3 regions of the Bradyrhizobium sp. S3.12.5 genome follow, and region 2 is predicted to be linked to each of the others. Evidence: predicted binding sites of a transcription regulator. Region 2 holds the regulator's gene; each other region holds the start of a gene.
What was found. The regulator LexA, encoded in region 2, represses DNA repair genes until DNA is damaged. The targets are predictions, from matches to a motif close to TGTTCNNNNTGTGTTCNG.

Region 1 (5,096 bases), on a different contig from region 2:
GGGGTGGAGATTCTCTGGTCGTGGATGCGCGTGCCGTTGCTCTCGCGCGCGCTGTCGCCCTGCTCCAGCACCTCGAAGTCGAACCGCGTGCCGACCAGCGCACCGCGCGTCTGTCCGGCCAGCGCGCAATAGGCGTCGTTGGCAAAGGTGATGCGGCCCTGATGGTCACGCAGCACGATCAGATCGCCCTGCGATTCGAACAGGCTGCGGGCGCGCTCTTCGGCTTCCTTCAGCTCCCAATTGCGGTCGATCAGCGCCTCGTTGTGGGCGGCGAGCTTGCGCATCCGCTTGTTGACGAAGCGCAGCCGCATGCTGAGCGTCGCGAGACCGAGGCAGGCCAGCGCAAACAGGAAGCTCGCGCCGATCGCAAAGGTGTTGGGATCGTAGCCGGAATTCGGCGCGCGGCTGCCGGTGACGAAGCCATAGGCGCCGCCGAAAGTCGCCGAGAAAATCATGAAGGAGCGGATCGCAAAGGCAATTCGAGGATGCCGTCGCCTGAAGCGGCGCATGTGCACCTTGATCCGGAACGTCCGACCCATTGCCACCGACCCCGACTCTTGTCCGAAACCCGCCACCGCCATTGGCGACGATGTCTCGCCGACCTTGCGAACAGCTTGCGGCTTTGCGGCGAGCTCCAAACAGGGTTGACGAGGTGTTAACGCTTCAGAGCGAAGCCGCCTGGAGGGGGAGTGGGTGGGGGCCATGAGCGCCGACGATCAGGGCTGCGGCCTCCTTCTGCGTAAATGTCTTCGAACGGACGTAAACACGGAAGTCAGCGGGACCATCTGCGGAGAGATAAATGACCGGGCCGTCATCGACCGGCTGCGCGGCAATCGTGATGAGGCGCGTCGCCGGATTGGCCTGGCAGGCGCTCGGCTCGTCGCTTGCGCCGTCGTCCACGACTGCGAAGTCGGCGGCATCCGCATCGTCGGTGATCTGGACCCGCACCGTGGCCCGCGACACATCGTCGGTGAAGGCGACATGGACGCCGGCCGTCCAGAACAGGGATGTCAGCTCGACCGAGGTGTCGCCGAGGGCGATGCAGGGATGCGAGACCGATGTGATCTCGTTGCGGGCGAACACCGCAGCCGCCAACAGGGGAACCACCGAGGCCAGGATCTTGAAACGCAACATGACGCTCTACTCGCCGGGCCCGGACTGGACTTGTGGGCCTATGGTTTGCAGAGCGTAAAGGAAACTCGTTACCGTCGGGTTGATGCGCTGCGCGCTCACGCCAACTGCCGCACATCCTCCGCGAGTGCGCGGTAGGACAGCGCTTCGGCAAGATGCAGCCGGCCGATCTTGTCGGCGCCGTCGAGGTCGGCGAGCGTGCGGGCCACCCGCAGCACGCGGTGATAGCCGCGCGCAGACAGCCGCATGGTCTCGGCGGCATCGCGCAGCAGCTTCTGGCCCTGTGCGTCCGGCTTGGCGATGTCCTCCAGAACGGACGCCGGCGCCTCGGCATTGGTGCGGACCTGCGGCAGGCCGGCATCGGCGTAGCGTTTGAGCTGGATGTCGCGCGCCGCCGCCACGCGCGCGGCGACTTCGGCGGAGCCTTCCGCCGCCGGCGGCAGGATCAGATCGGCCGCGGTCACGGCCGGGACCTCGATGCGCAGATCGATGCGGTCCATCAGCGGACCGGAGATGCGCGCCTGGTAATCGCCGGCGCAGCGATCGATGCGGCCGCGCTTGCAGGCATAGCCCGGCTCGAACGCATGGCCGCAGCGGCAGGGGTTCATCGCTGCGATCAGCATGAAGCGCGCGGGGTAAGTCACGCGGTGGTTGGCGCGGGAGACCGAGACCTCGCCGTTCTCCAGCGGCTGGCGCAGCGAATCCAGCACGCGCGGATCGAACTCGGGCAGCTCGTCGAGGAACAGCACGCCCTGATGCGCCAGCGAGATCTCGCCGGGCTTCGCGCGCGCGCCGCCGCCGGTCAGCGCGGCCATGCTGGCGGAATGATGTGGCGAGCGAAACGGCCGCTGCGATGTCAGCGCGCCGCCCTCGATCTCGCCGGCGACGGAGGCGATCATCGAGACCTCGAGCAATTCGCCCGGCGACAGCGGCGGCAGGATCGAGGGCAGCCGCGCCGCCAGCATCGATTTGCCGGCACCGGGCGCGCCGATCATCAACAGGTGATGGCCGCCCGCGGCCGCGATCTCCAGCGCCCGCTTGGCGCTCTCCTGGCCCTTGATGTCGCGCAGATCGAGCCGCGAGCTTGCTGCCTCATGGACTTTCGGCACGGGCCGCGACAACACCTGTGTGCCCTTGAAATGGTTGGCGATCTGAATCAGCGAGTGTGCGGCGACAATCTGGATGTCCGGGCTCGCCCACGCCGCTTCCGAGCCGCAGGCCGCCGGACAGATCAGGCCTTCCTCGCGCACATTGGCGCCGATCGCGGCTGGCAAAACGCCGGCCACCGGTGCGATCGAGCCGTCGAGGCCGAGCTCGCCGAGCACGGTAAAACCGGTCAGCGCATCCGGCGGGATCGCGCCGATCGCCGCCATCAGCCCGAGCGCGATCGGCAGGTCGTAATGGCTGCCTTCCTTCGGGACGTCGGCAGGGGCGAGATTGACGATGATCCGCCGCGCCGGCAGCGCCAGCCCCGAGGCGATCAGCGCCGAGCGGACCCGCTCGCGCGCCTCCGATACCGCCTTGTCGGGCAGGCCGACGATGGCGAAGGCCGGCAGGCCCGGGGCGACCTGCACCTGCACGTCGACCGCGCGGGCCTCGATCCCTTCAAAGGCGACTGTCGAAACCCGCTGGACCATGATGCCCCCTCGCACAATTAGGGGTAGCAGAGCGCGATGGCCCTGACAAGAACAATACAAGAACGAAGGCAAGGGCGCCGCGATTCCTAACGACCGGTAAACGGGACGGCGACACTAAGCTTCGACTACGCCTCGAATGCGAGCGGCTGCGCTCAGCACATTCCAATGAATGTCCGCTACTCCTAGGGCTGCGGGATGGGCCGTGATCTAACGGGTGAACAATTCAAATGCTTGCAAATCGCCGCAGAAGCGAACGCCGGATGTGCACGCGGCTCGCCAAGATCCATTTTGGCGCGGGGTCGCTGCCACGGGACTGCACGATCACGGATATCTCGGATGGCGGCGTCAAGGTCGTGGCGGAATTCCTGGAACTGCCGCCGCAATTCACCATCATCTTCGCACCCGACTATTCCCGCCAATGCCGCCTGCGCTGGCGCATCGGCTGCGAATTCGGCGCGGAATTTACCGACTAAGCCCAAGAGGCGGGCGTCCTTAACGGGAATTTAGCGTTAATCGGCAAAGCATCTCTGATCAGTCCGCCGGCGGTGATCAGAGTATGTCCAAGCGTTCGTCCCTTGCCTCTCCCCCGGCGAGATTCCTGCTTCCCGCGCTCCTGGTGCTTGCCCTCGGTGGCTGCCAGACCACGAGCCTGGAGGATGTGACCGGCGCGCTCGGCGTCGGTGGCAAGCCGGAAGCGGCCGCTACGGCGGACGCCAAGCCCGACATCAAGCCCGACATGGACGGCTTGCGGGAGCGCTATCGCGCCAGGCCCAGCGATCCCGCCATCGCCCTCGACTATGGCAAGGCGCTGCGCGAGACCGGCCAGCGCGCCCAGGCGGTCGCGGTGATGGAGCAGGCCGTGCTCGCCCATCCCAGCAACAAGGCGCTGCTCGCCGGCTACGGTCGCGCGCTCGCCGACAACGGCAATTTCCAGCAGGCCTTCGACGTGCTCAGCCGGGCGCATACGCCGGAGGATCCGGACTGGCACATCCTGTCGGCGCAGGGCGCGGCGCTCGATCAGCTCGGCCGCAACGAGGAAGCGCAGCAATATTATGCGTCGGCGCTGAAGATCGTGCCGGACGAGCCGCAGGTTTTGTCCAATCTCGGCCTGTCCTACATGCTCCAGAACAATCTGCCGCGGGCCGAGGACACCATGCGCCGCGCCTATCGGCGCAACCCGGCCGATTCCCGCGTGCGGGGTAATCTCGCACTGGTGCTGGGGCTGGAAGGCAAGCAGGCCGAGGCCGAGACCATCGTGAAGGCCGATCTGCCGCCGGATCAGGCGGCGGCAAAGGTCACGGCGCTACGCCAGCTGCTGTCGAAGAAGCAGCAGCAGCGGGCGGAGAAGTAATCCGCCGCCGCCGAGAGCACTGCGCGCTCGAGAACGTTTTCGCGCTTACGACGCCTTGCGATGCGGAGCGGATGCGCGTCCGGTCCTGCCCTTCAGCTTCTTCAGCAGCGGTCCGAGCAGCGAACGCTTCGGCTTCCTCACTTCGCCGCGCCCGGCGAGGCGGTTGGCCATATTCTGGAACAGCTCGGTGGTGCGGTGGCTCTTGGAGACCTCCGCAATCATCTGGCCGTTATTGGCGGCGGTCGAGAACAGCTTTGAATCGAACGGGATCACCGCCAGCGGCTGGCTTTCCATGGTCTTGGCGAACGATTTGACGTCGATCTCGGCGCGCTTGTGCATGCCGACCTGGTTGATGCAGTAGAGTGGCGGCCGGTCGTTCGGCCGCGCCGCCTTGAGCACGGTCAGCATGTTCTTGGTGTTGCGCAGGTTGGCGAGATCCGGCTCGGCCACGATCACGATGTCGTCGGCATTGACTAGCGCGCGCTTGGTCCAGGCCGACCATTGATGCGGCACGTCGAGCACGATGCAGGGCGTGGTCATGCGCAACGTGTCGAAGATCGCATCGAACGCTTCCGCGCCGAAATCATAGACGCGATCAAGGGTGGCAGGTGCAGCGAGGAGGCTGAGGCGGTCGGTGCATTTGGCGAGCAGGCGCTCCATCAACGCCGTGTCCGGCCGGTCCTGCGACAGCACCGCGTTCGCAATGCCCTGCGCCGGATCCTGGTTGTAGTCGAGGCCGGCGGTGCCGAAGGCGAGGTCGAGATCGATCACGACGGAATCGAGCGCGAGGTCGCGCGCGATGGTCCAGGCCACGTTGTGCGCGACGGTGGAGGCGCCGACGCCGCCCTTGGCGCCGACCACCGCGATGACGCGGCCGGTGATGATGGCTTCGGAGGCCGAGAACAGGCTGCAGATCGAGCGCACGACGTCGAGGGTTTCGACCGGCCCGACCACGTAGTCGTTGACGCCGCGACGCA
Region 2 (5,096 bases):
GCCGCTGGGCGCGTTGATCACGCCGCCGCCGGCGGCGTAGTCGGCAGAAAGAGCTGCCGAGGGATAAAGCGCCACTCCGGCGCCAAGCACGCCCACGCTGGTGAGCATGCTGCTTGCGAGCAAGCCGGCCTTGCGAGACAGGCTCTGGATGACCGGAATGATGGTCTTGCGACCTCGATGGATTGCCGAAATCGACACTTTCGCCCCCGTCCCCTGAATCGCAGGAATGATGTCCTTTCGGAAATGTTGCAAAGCCCGGACATGGAGGCATCTGACGTTTGTCGGATGCGTCGATGATTGCGTCGGGAATGCCAATGGGGTGCGGCTTTGCGGCAACATCGGCACGACTGCCGCTTTTCTGCTCTTGCTCGTTCCGTGACGCTGCGCTGAGATGCCTCATTGCATTTTGAGGCATTTGTCTTGGGTACGGACGATATTTCCAACGAATCCGTATTGGACCTCATCGGCGCCATCTACGAGGTTGCGCTCGACGGAAGCCGCTGGGAAAATGTGCTGACGCGCATCGACGACGCCATCGGCGGCCGTACCCTGTTCGGCGTCTTTGATCCCGCAAGCGGCCTCTCCAGCCTGCTGTCGCCACGCATCGACCCCGACCGCGTGCAAGAGCTACTCGGCTGGGCCCCGCGCAATCCCCTGTTGCCGCTTGGCATCGGCCGGACGCCCGGCGAGGTCTTCACCATCGGCGACTTCATCACACGCGATGAGTTCACCCGCAGCGATTTCTACAACGAATGGTGGCAGCCGGGCGGTTTCGACACCGAACCGTTGACGACGAATCTGCTGGTCGATCACAACGCCACGGGCATCCTGACCAGCCATCGGCCGTCCAATTTGTCTCCGTATGACGACAAGGCGCGGCGGCTGTTTGCAACGTTGGCGCAGCATCTCGTACGCGCCGTTGCGATCCAGCGGCGTACCCACCAGCTCGACATCGCCGGCCGCGCGGCGCTGGCGGGCCTCGACGGCCTCGATCAGGGTTTCATTCTCGCGGACGCCCAGGCCCGCCCGATCTTCGTCAATCGTCGCGCGCGCGAATGGCTCGACGCCGCCGACGGCATCGTGATCGACGCGGGCGCGCTGAGCGCCATCACCAGCGACGATGGCCGTTGTCTGCAAACGCTGGTCGGTTCGTGCAGCATCGATAATCCCGATCGCATCGGAGGCGAGATGAGCCTGCGGCGGCTTCCCGGCCGCATGCCGCTGCACGTGCAGGTAACGCCGGTCGGCAGCGATTGGGCGGAGAGCTCGGTGTCGCTCGCCTCCGGCTGGCGATCGAGTGCGATGGTGCTGATCACCGACCCCGAGCCGGACGCGAGATCAAGACTCGACGCCCTACGCGCGCGTTACGGCCTGACCCGTGCCGAAGCGGCCTTCGCGCTCGAGATCGTCAAGGGCGGCGGCCGCAAAGCCACGGCCGAACGGCTCGGCATCGCGGACGGAACCGCGCGCAGCCATCTGTCGAAGATCTTCGACAAGACCGGCGTGGGGCGACAGGCCGAGCTGGTGCGGCTGTTGCTCCAGAAATAGCTGCGTCCGCGCGTATGCGCATCCGTTTTGCCTCAACGGCCACAGTCGGCTAGAACGCTGGCCGCGACCTGATTGTCGCGTTGCCCAAGCAGGAGCTTTCAGCCGTGGCCCTCATGCCGGTTTCCGATGCGCTTGCCGCGGTGCTCGCCGGTGCGGAGCCGCTGCCCGAGGAATCTGTCGCGCTTGATGCGGCCTTCCATCGCGTCCTCGCGCGCGACGTCGCGGCGCGGCGCACGCAGCCACCGCAGGCGATGTCGGCGATGGATGGCTATGCCGTCCGCGCGGCCGATGCAGCCAGGGTCGATGCGCAGCTCAATGTCATCGGCGAGGTCGCTGCCGGCCGGCCGTTTGCAGGAACTGTCGGTGCCGGGCAAGCCGTCCGGATCTTCACCGGCGGTGTCGTTCCCGACGGCGCGGACGCAGTCGTGATCCAGGAGGACACCGTTGCCGACGGCAAGCGCATCACGATCAAGGAGGAAGCCGTCACCGGTCGGCACATCCGCCCGGCCGGCGTCGACTTCTCCGAGGGTGACGTGCTGCTGCGCAAGGGCGCCCGGCTGACGGAGCGCGACCTCGCGCTTGCCGCCGGCATGAACCACCCGCAATTGGCGGTCAGCCGCCGTCCGAAGGTCGCGATTCTTGCCACCGGCGACGAGCTGGTGATGCCGGGCACGACGCCTGGTCATGGCCAGATCGTTTATTCCAACGGCTACGCCCTGCATGCGCTCGCTCGCAGCGAGGGGGCCGACACCATCGACCTCGGGATTGCCGCCGACACGCTTGCCGCCACCACCGCCGGCATCCGCCGCGCGCGCGAATCCGGCGCCGACATCCTGATCACGACGGGCGGCGCCTCGGTCGGCGACCACGATCTGGTGCAGCAGGCGCTCCGCGACGAAGGCACCTCGATGGCGTTCTGGAAAATCGCGATGCGGCCGGGCAAGCCGATGATGAACGGGCAGCTCGGGGCGATGCGCGTAATCGGCCTGCCCGGCAATCCCGTGTCATCCTACGTTTGCGGCTTCCTGTTCATGGTGCCGCTGATTCGTGCGTTGTCGGGCCGTTCGATGGTTCATCACCGCCGCGAACGCGCCGTGCTCGGCCGCGACGTCGGCGCCAATGACCAGCGCGAGGACTATCTGCGCGCCCGCCTGGATGTGCGTGATGACGGCACGCTGATCGCCCTTCCCGTCAATCACCAGGACTCCTCGCTGCTTGCGAATCTCGCTGCGGCACAGGCACTTCTCGTGCGCGCACCGTTCGCACCGAGGGCCGAAGCGGGAGCGCCCTGCGAGGTGCTGCGACTGCCCGTTTGAGCGCATTGTTCGCATGCGTTCCGCGAACTTTGTCGCGTTCACGGTAAATTAAGCAGTTGCGGAACAAGTATCGAACATATAGTGTCCGTTCATGATTTGTTTCGAGCGTGTGCGGCTTATTGCTGACTTCAGCGTCTCGGAATCGAACGACATCAACCGGGGGATTTTGGTCGAGATGTTAACGCGCAAACAGTACGAGCTCCTGCGGTTCATCAGTGAACGTCTGAAGGAAAGCGGCGTGCCGCCCTCCTTCGACGAGATGAAGGACGCGCTCGATCTGCGCTCGAAATCAGGCATCCATCGCCTGATCACTGCGCTCGAGGAGCGCGGCTTCATCCGCCGCCTGCCCAACCGCGCCCGCGCCATCGAGGTGATCAAGCTGCCCGAACTCCAGGCCGCCGCTGGCAGCCGCCGCGGCTTCACGCCGAGCGTCATCGAGGGCAATCTCGGCAAGGTGCGCCCGGCGTCGAGCCTGCCGGCCGACGAGGGTGAGCGTCCAGTCGCAGTGCCCGTGATGGGCCGGATCGCGGCCGGCACGCCGATCGAGGCTTTGCAAACCCGCAGCCACACCATCAGCGTCCCGCCCGACATGCTCGGCTCGGGCGAGCACTACGCGCTCGAAGTGCGCGGCGACTCCATGGTGGAGGCCGGCATTCTCGATGGCGACATGGCGCTGATCCAGCGCAACGAGAGCGCCGATACCGGCGACATCGTGGTCGCCCTGATCGACGACGAGGAAGCGACACTCAAGCGTTTCCGCCGTCGCGGCGCCTCGATCGCGCTCGAGCCGGCCAACGCGGCCTATGAGGTTCGCATCCTGCCGCCCAACCGGGTCAAGATCCAGGGCAAGCTGATCGGGCTGTACCGGAAGTACTGATCGCGTCGCTATCGGCGAGCGCAATCAACGATTGGAGCGGACGATTGTCCGCTCCGGCTGGGTAGTCTTTCTGGTTTTGCACAGATTATCCGGCCCCTTCTCCAGCGCTACATCCTCGGCACGCCGCAACGAAGCACGCATTGCTTCGCAGGGCCTTTGCCAGACCGAGGAGACCAACATGCGCAAGATCATTTTGAGCACCGTCACGATGACGCTGATCGCAGTATCAGCGTCGCAGGCCTTAGTGTCGCAAGCCTTGGGGTCGCAAGCCTTGGGGTCGCAAGCCTTGGGCTCGCAAGCCTTGGCTGCGCAGCCGCAGCACCACGCTCGCAAAGCACCGCGCGCAACGACCGAGCAATTCCGCAATGCCCGTAACGCCGTCGCGCAGCCGGCTTGGCAATATTCGGGCTGGTCAGCGCCAGCCGGCCGCTGAAGCAACGCGCTCACCGAATGCGCGGGAGCAGGCTTTGTTCCTCGTGCATTTGAAAAAGATAATGTGATCGCGCTCTGCTGATGCGAGCCGCAGATTTGCCCACAAACAAGCATAAGATGAGCTTCCACTCTGATAGGGGCCTGCGCCTCCGAGACAGAGGCGCGGGTGCTCTATCCTGATTGAGGAGCACCCGATGTGTGACTATAGCCTGCATGCCGTCGCGACGCGTCCCGCAGAAGTTGGCGAGACGATCGTCACGACAACGTTCCGCGGCACCTCGACGCGCGGCTTCGCCTCCGAAGCCGACATGTCCGTCGCGGTCTGCCTGCTGCCGGGAACGGAGCTCGCCTTCGCCGACAACGTCCGCTACGACAATCGCTGGATCTGGACGCGCACCATCAACTCGCGCGTCGGCAAGTTCGGCAAGGTCGATCCGCACATTCCCGACCGCCATCACGACGCGATCGAATTCCCCGACGGCAAATACGTCCTGGTGACGCAACTGGTCGAAGGCCAGCGCGCAACCGTGCTGCAACTGCCCGTGACCCAGCCGCTCGGCGAGCGCGAGCACAAGCCGCAGGTCGCCGACAGCCGCTCCACGTCCCCGCGCCTGCCGATCGGCTAAGCCGTCGATCTCAGTCATCGGCCTGCAGGTCGGCGTCAGACGGCGTTGCGTCTTTGGAGCGCGGAGCTGCCGACCGCGGCATGAGGGTCTGTTCGAAATCTCCATCGCCGGCCGCCGCCGGCGACCAGGGGCGGTTTGCGCCCCTCGCCTTTACCGCCTGAATCGCAAAGCCGTCGCCACGCGGCGTCAGCGCCAGCGCGCCCTGACGCACGAGACGTGGCCGATCGACCACCATCGCACCACAATCCGGCGGCGCGGACCTTGCCGTCACCACCAGTGCCGCGCGGCTGCAATCGT
Region 3 (5,096 bases), on a different contig from region 2:
GGAATCCGTTCACGAACTCGAAGCCGAGTGCGATCAGAAGCGCGACGAACAGCAGGAGGAAGGGAGCAAAGGTCTTGACCTGCGCGCCGGCAGCGTCGACGTCGACCCAGATGCTGTAGGCGACGAAGAGCAGTGCGGCGGCGATCACTCCCATATAGATTACGCCGGTGAGCGGATGGAATCCGCGATTAAGGTCTGGCCCCTTACTCAAGGCCGGCTCGATGGAGCCTGGCAAAGCAACGTCACTCATTGGAAAATCTCCTGTCCCAAGGCCCCGATTTTGCGCGCGGCATGTGACAGGCGGTTGAAATGGCGGACAGGCAGTTGAAATGATGGAATTTATCCACGCTCAGGCGGCGTGCGCGGACTTCTTCTGCAAGCTGGCAGCAATCGTGAGGTCTTCGACAAAGCGCTGATATTCCAGCACCTTCGCTTCCGGATCGGGTAGCCGCAGCAGATAGGACGGATGCACCGTCACCAGAGCCTTGCGTCCGTCGGGGAGGTCTATGAGCCGGCCGCGGTTCTTGCCGATGGGCGTGATCTTGCCGAACACGCTTTGTGCGGCGGTGGCGCCCATCGCCACGATGAGATTGGGCTGGATTGCCGAAACTTCCCGCTCATACCATTGGCGGCAAGCTTTGATCTCCGGCGTCGCAGGCTTCTGGTGCAGGCGGATCTTTCCGCGCGGCACAAATTTGAAGTGCTTCACCGCGTTGGTGACATAGACCTTCTTGCGATCGACGCCGGCTTCCGCGAGCGCGCGGTCGAGCATCTGGCCGGCCGGGCCGACGAAGGGGTGGCCTGCGAGGTCTTCCTTGTCGCCGGGCTGCTCGCCGACCAGCATGATGGTGGCGTTCTGCGGTCCCTCGCCGAACACGGTCTGCGTCGCGTCCTTGTAGAGCTGGCAGGCGCGGCAATGGGCGGCTTCCTCGCGAAGCGCCTCGAGATCGTTGGTGACAGTCTTACGTGTCATCGGAGCCTCCGGCCGTTTCTGAGGCTTGTGCGGATCGGTTGCAGCGTTGGTGATCATGGCGCCGGTCATGCGTTCGGCGTCCTCGATCAGAGGCTTAATGATCGAGGCCTCGGGCAGGTTCCTCCAGTATTTCCTCGGCATCTCCGTCTGCATCGCCTTCACCTTCAACCGCGCCGGGTTAAAGATGCTGGCGTAGTAGCGCCGCCAGGTTTCCTCCAGCCGGTCTTCGCCCGGCGCCTCGCTCTTGCTCACGCCCGGCGTGAACGAAAGCGCGTGGCCGTCCCAATGCGCGCAGAGATCGGGCGTCAGGATTGACCAGGGCATATCGGCAAAGCGTCTGGCGAAGAACGGCGCGGCGAGCTCGACGATATAATGCTCCGGCTCGAACCAGGCGACGTAATGCGCGGCACGTTCACGGCCGATCTCGCGGAAGCGCACGAAGGCGTGCATCTTGTGCTCGTCGCGATGGACCGCTCTTGCCATCGCCGTAGCTAACGCGATGTCAGGATCGGTCGCGACCTCGATGAGATCGTGATTGTCCTTCAGTCGCCAGAGCAGGCGATAGAGGATCGCAAAGCGCTGCGGATCGCGATGCAGGATGGCGGTCTGGGCGAGCTCGACGAATTTTGCCGACACGCTGAAGGTGCCGTCGTTCACCTCGAGGATCGGAGATGGTGCGGGCGGTGCGAACAACTCGGCTTCGCCGCCTTGCACGGCCCATGTGACTTCGGTGGGCTTCACATGATGAAGCACGAGCGTGCGGGCGGCTTTGCGCCAGCTTTCGAAATCGGTTTCGGTGTCGAGGATGATGTACTGCATCAGAAGCCAAACCCCAGTTGCGTTGCTTTCGGCTTGAACCGTTCGATCAGCCGCGCCTCGTCGAGGCGGTGCGGCGCGGGCCGGTGATCGCTGAGCACGATGAACGGCAGCGCCTTGTTGCGGGGCACGTGCAGCCGCGCGAGATCGGAGAGACGGATCGTGGTGGTGCGCCGTGTGGCGATGATGCGCTCGACCGCCTTGGTGCCGAAGCCCGGTACGCGCAACAGCTCCTCGCGGCTGGCGCGATTGATGTCGAGCGGAAAGCGGTCGCGGTGGCGCAGCGCCCAGGCGAGCTTGGGATCGATATCGAGCAGCAGCATCGCGCTGTCGTCGACGATCTCGCCGACGTCAAAACCGTAGAAGCGCATCAGCCAGTCGGCCTGGTAGAGCCGGTGCTCGCGCAACAACGGCGGCTGTACCAGAGGCAACGCGCGGCTGGCGTCGGGGATCGGGCTGAAGGCGGAGTAATAGACGCGCCGCAGCCGGTATGAGCCGTAGAGATTGGCGCTGGTGTGGAGAATGGTGTGATCGTTCGCGCCATCGGCGCCGACGATCATCTGCGTGCTTTGTCCTGCCGGCGCGAAGCGCTGCGGCTTGGCCTTCGTCTTGGTGCTGCGGTTGTCCTCGGCTTCGTCCAGTTTCAGCCGCAGCCGGCCCATGGTGCGGCGGATCGCACGCACGTCCTTCTCGGGCGCGAATTGTTGCAGGCTGGTCTCCTCAGGCATCTCGATATTGATGGAGAGACGATCGGCATATCTGCCGGCTTCCGCGATCAGCGCGTCGTCGGCCTCCGGAATGGTCTTGAGATGGATGTAGCCGCGGAAGTGATGCTCCTCGCGCAGTTTTCGCGCGACGCTGACCACCTGCTCCATGGTGTAGTCGGGACTGCGAATGATGCCGGAGGAGAGAAACAGTCCTTCGATGTAATTGCGCCGGTAGAAGTCCAGCGTCAGCTTGACCACCTCGTCGATGGTGAAGCGAGCGCGCGGCACGTTGGAGGAAGCGCGGTTGACGCAATAGAGACAGTCGTAATTGCAGGCGTTGGTGAGCAGCACCTTGAGCAGCGAGATGCAACGTCCGTCCGGCGCGTAGGAATGGCAGATGCCCATGCCCGGCGCGGTCGAGCCCATGCCCTTGCCGTCGCTGGAATCCCGCTTTTCGGTGCCGCTGGAGGCACAGGAGGCGTCGTACTTGGCTGCATCCGCCAGGATCTCCAGCTTGCGTTGTACGTCCATCCCGGAATCCCTTTGATTCAGCTCATGAATCTGATCGAGCGCAATTCGATTGACTCTTCGCGCGCCGTTAGCTTTATATTAGAACATACCATGAACAAATGAGCCAGCCGCTGGTTCTCTTTTTGAGAGTCATCGGCAATCACCTCTGAAGGAGCGGCGAGCATGAGCGGCGCACGCATGAGCGCGCTTGCGACCTTGCGCAGCCAGATCGAACGGATCGAGACGGCGGAGGTCGTGCATCATCACGACCGCGTCGCGCTCGGCCACGGCGAGGTCGACCACGCCTTGAAAGGCGGGCTCGCACGCGCGGCGATCCACGAGGTGTTTTGCGAGGGGCGTCAGGGCGCGGCCGCGACGGGCTTTATCACCGGGCTTGCGGGCCGCGTCACGGTGCGTCGGCCGCTGCTGTGGGTGCGGCAGGATTTCTCGGAACTTGAAACCGGCGCGTTGTCGATGTGCGGGCTCGCCGAGCTCGGCCTCGATCCGCGCCGCGTGGTGATGGTGCGCGCGGCTGACGTGGAGAGCGCGCTGCGCACCTCGGCCGATGCGCTCGCCTGCGATGCGCTCGGCGCCGTCGTGCTCGAGCTCTGGGGCGAGACCAGGCAGTTCGATCTCGTGGCGAGCCGCAAGCTGACGCTGGCCGCACAATCCTCTGGCGTCACCGGCCTCTTGTTGCGGATGGCGGCACAGCCGCTGCCCTCGACGGCGGAAACACGATGGATGCTGCGCGCGGCGCATTCGCCGCCGGGCGCGGCTTCAATGCCTGCGGCGCTTTGGAGTGCCTGGGGCGCGCCGCGCTTCGATGTCGAGCTGTTGCGCAATCGTCATGGCCCGTGTGGCCGGTGGATCATGGAATGGAAGTGTGATGAGTGCCAGTTCAGTGAACCGTCGGCGTATTCTCAGCCTGTGGCTGCCGCGCCTGCCCATCGACCGGATCCAGCGGTTCTTCAACGGCGGGTTGGGTAATAATCCTGAGCCCAGCATTGTCGTCATCAAGGATAACAATGCGCTGGTGATCCATGCGCTGGACGAGGCGGCCGAGCGGCTCGGTCTGTACATCGGCCAGCCGCTGGCGAATGCGCGAGCGATGTGTCCGGACCTGAAAGTGTTCGACGCCGATGTCGTGGCCGATGCAAAGGCGTTGAGCGATATCGCCGACTGGTGCGACCGCTTCACGCCGCTGGTGGCGCTCGATCCGCCGCACGGGCTGTTCCTCGATATCACCGGCTGTGCGCATCTGTTCGGTGGCGAGGCTGCATTGTTGCAGACGCTGGTCCGTGCGCTGGCCCGCCAGGGCTTTGCCGTCGGCGCCGCGATCGCCAGCACCTCGGTCTGCGCGCGTACGCTGACGCGGCAGACGCCTGGCGTTATTGTTGCCAATGGCGGGGAGGCGGCGGCGATCGACCGGTTTCCGGTGTCCGCGCTCGGTGCGGACGAGGCCATCACCACCGGCCTGCGCCGGGCCGGGCTGAAGACGATCGGCGATGTCGCCTTGCGCACGCCGAGCGAAATCACGGCGCGGTTCGGCGCGCGGTTCTCCACGCTGCTCGCGCATGCGCTGGGGCAGGGCGATGCGCCGATCAGCCCGCGAAAACCGCTGCCCGACTACATCGTGGAAAAACGCTTTGCCGAGCCGATCGCGACCGACACCATGATCGCGATGACGCTGTCGCGGCTGGCCGATACGCTGATCGCTTCCATGGAAAAGCAGGGCAAGGGCGCGCGCCGATTAGAGGCCGCGTTCTTCCGCACCGACGGCGTGGTGCGCGCGATCATGGTCGAGACCGGGCGTCCCGTGACGCGAAGTGCCGTCATAGACCGGCTGTTCCGCGAGCGGCTCGATGCGCTTGCCGATCCCCTCGATCCCGGCTTCGGCTTCGACATGGTGCGCCTGTCGGCGAGCCGCACCGAGATCGTGGTGCAGGAGCAGCGCGATCTCGATGCCAATGTCCATGACAATGACGAGCTCGCCGCGCTGATCGACCGCATCGCCGCGCGTATCGGCGGAAAACGCGTCGTCGTGCACCTGCCGCAGGACACCCATATCCCTGAAAGTGCGGTGCTGGCCG

Region 1: a site for LexA is predicted at 2,816-2,833, ahead of ABIC09_RS34125 (YifB family Mg chelatase-like AAA ATPase). Genes of this name have one in related genera too.
Region 3: a site for LexA is predicted at 3,107-3,124, ahead of ABIC09_RS03450 (ImuA family protein). Genes of this name have one in related genera too.

What each region holds. Positions count from the first base shown of each region.
Region 1 covers NZ_JBEPRF010000033.1:33,174-38,269, reverse strand. The annotation lists gene ABIC09_RS34135 (PAS domain-containing hybrid sensor histidine kinase/response regulator) at 1-539, opposite strand, end outside; gene ABIC09_RS34130 (hypothetical protein) at 664-1,134, opposite strand; gene ABIC09_RS34125 (YifB family Mg chelatase-like AAA ATPase) at 1,230-2,768, opposite strand; gene ABIC09_RS34120 (PilZ domain-containing protein) at 2,996-3,241, shown strand; gene ABIC09_RS34115 (tetratricopeptide repeat protein) at 3,325-4,119, shown strand; gene ABIC09_RS34110 (CpaE/TadZ family protein) at 4,165-5,096, opposite strand, start outside.
Region 2 covers NZ_JBEPRF010000010.1:80,646-85,741, forward strand. The annotation lists gene ABIC09_RS16270 (YadA-like family protein) at 1-198, opposite strand, end outside; gene ABIC09_RS16275 (helix-turn-helix transcriptional regulator) at 421-1,548, shown strand; gene ABIC09_RS16280 (molybdopterin molybdotransferase MoeA) at 1,653-2,864, shown strand; gene lexA (transcriptional repressor LexA) at 3,040-3,741, shown strand; gene ABIC09_RS16290 (hypothetical protein) at 3,920-4,174, shown strand; gene ABIC09_RS16295 (hypothetical protein) at 4,368-4,799, shown strand; gene ABIC09_RS16300 (ComEC/Rec2 family competence protein) at 4,810-5,096, opposite strand, start outside.
Region 3 covers NZ_JBEPRF010000002.1:293,419-298,514, reverse strand. The annotation lists gene ABIC09_RS03465 (inorganic phosphate transporter) at 1-250, opposite strand, end outside; gene ABIC09_RS03460 (UdgX family uracil-DNA binding protein) at 350-1,792, opposite strand; gene ABIC09_RS03455 (putative DNA modification/repair radical SAM protein) at 1,792-3,027, opposite strand; gene ABIC09_RS03450 (ImuA family protein) at 3,190-3,993, shown strand; gene ABIC09_RS03445 (Y-family DNA polymerase) at 3,893-5,096, shown strand, end outside.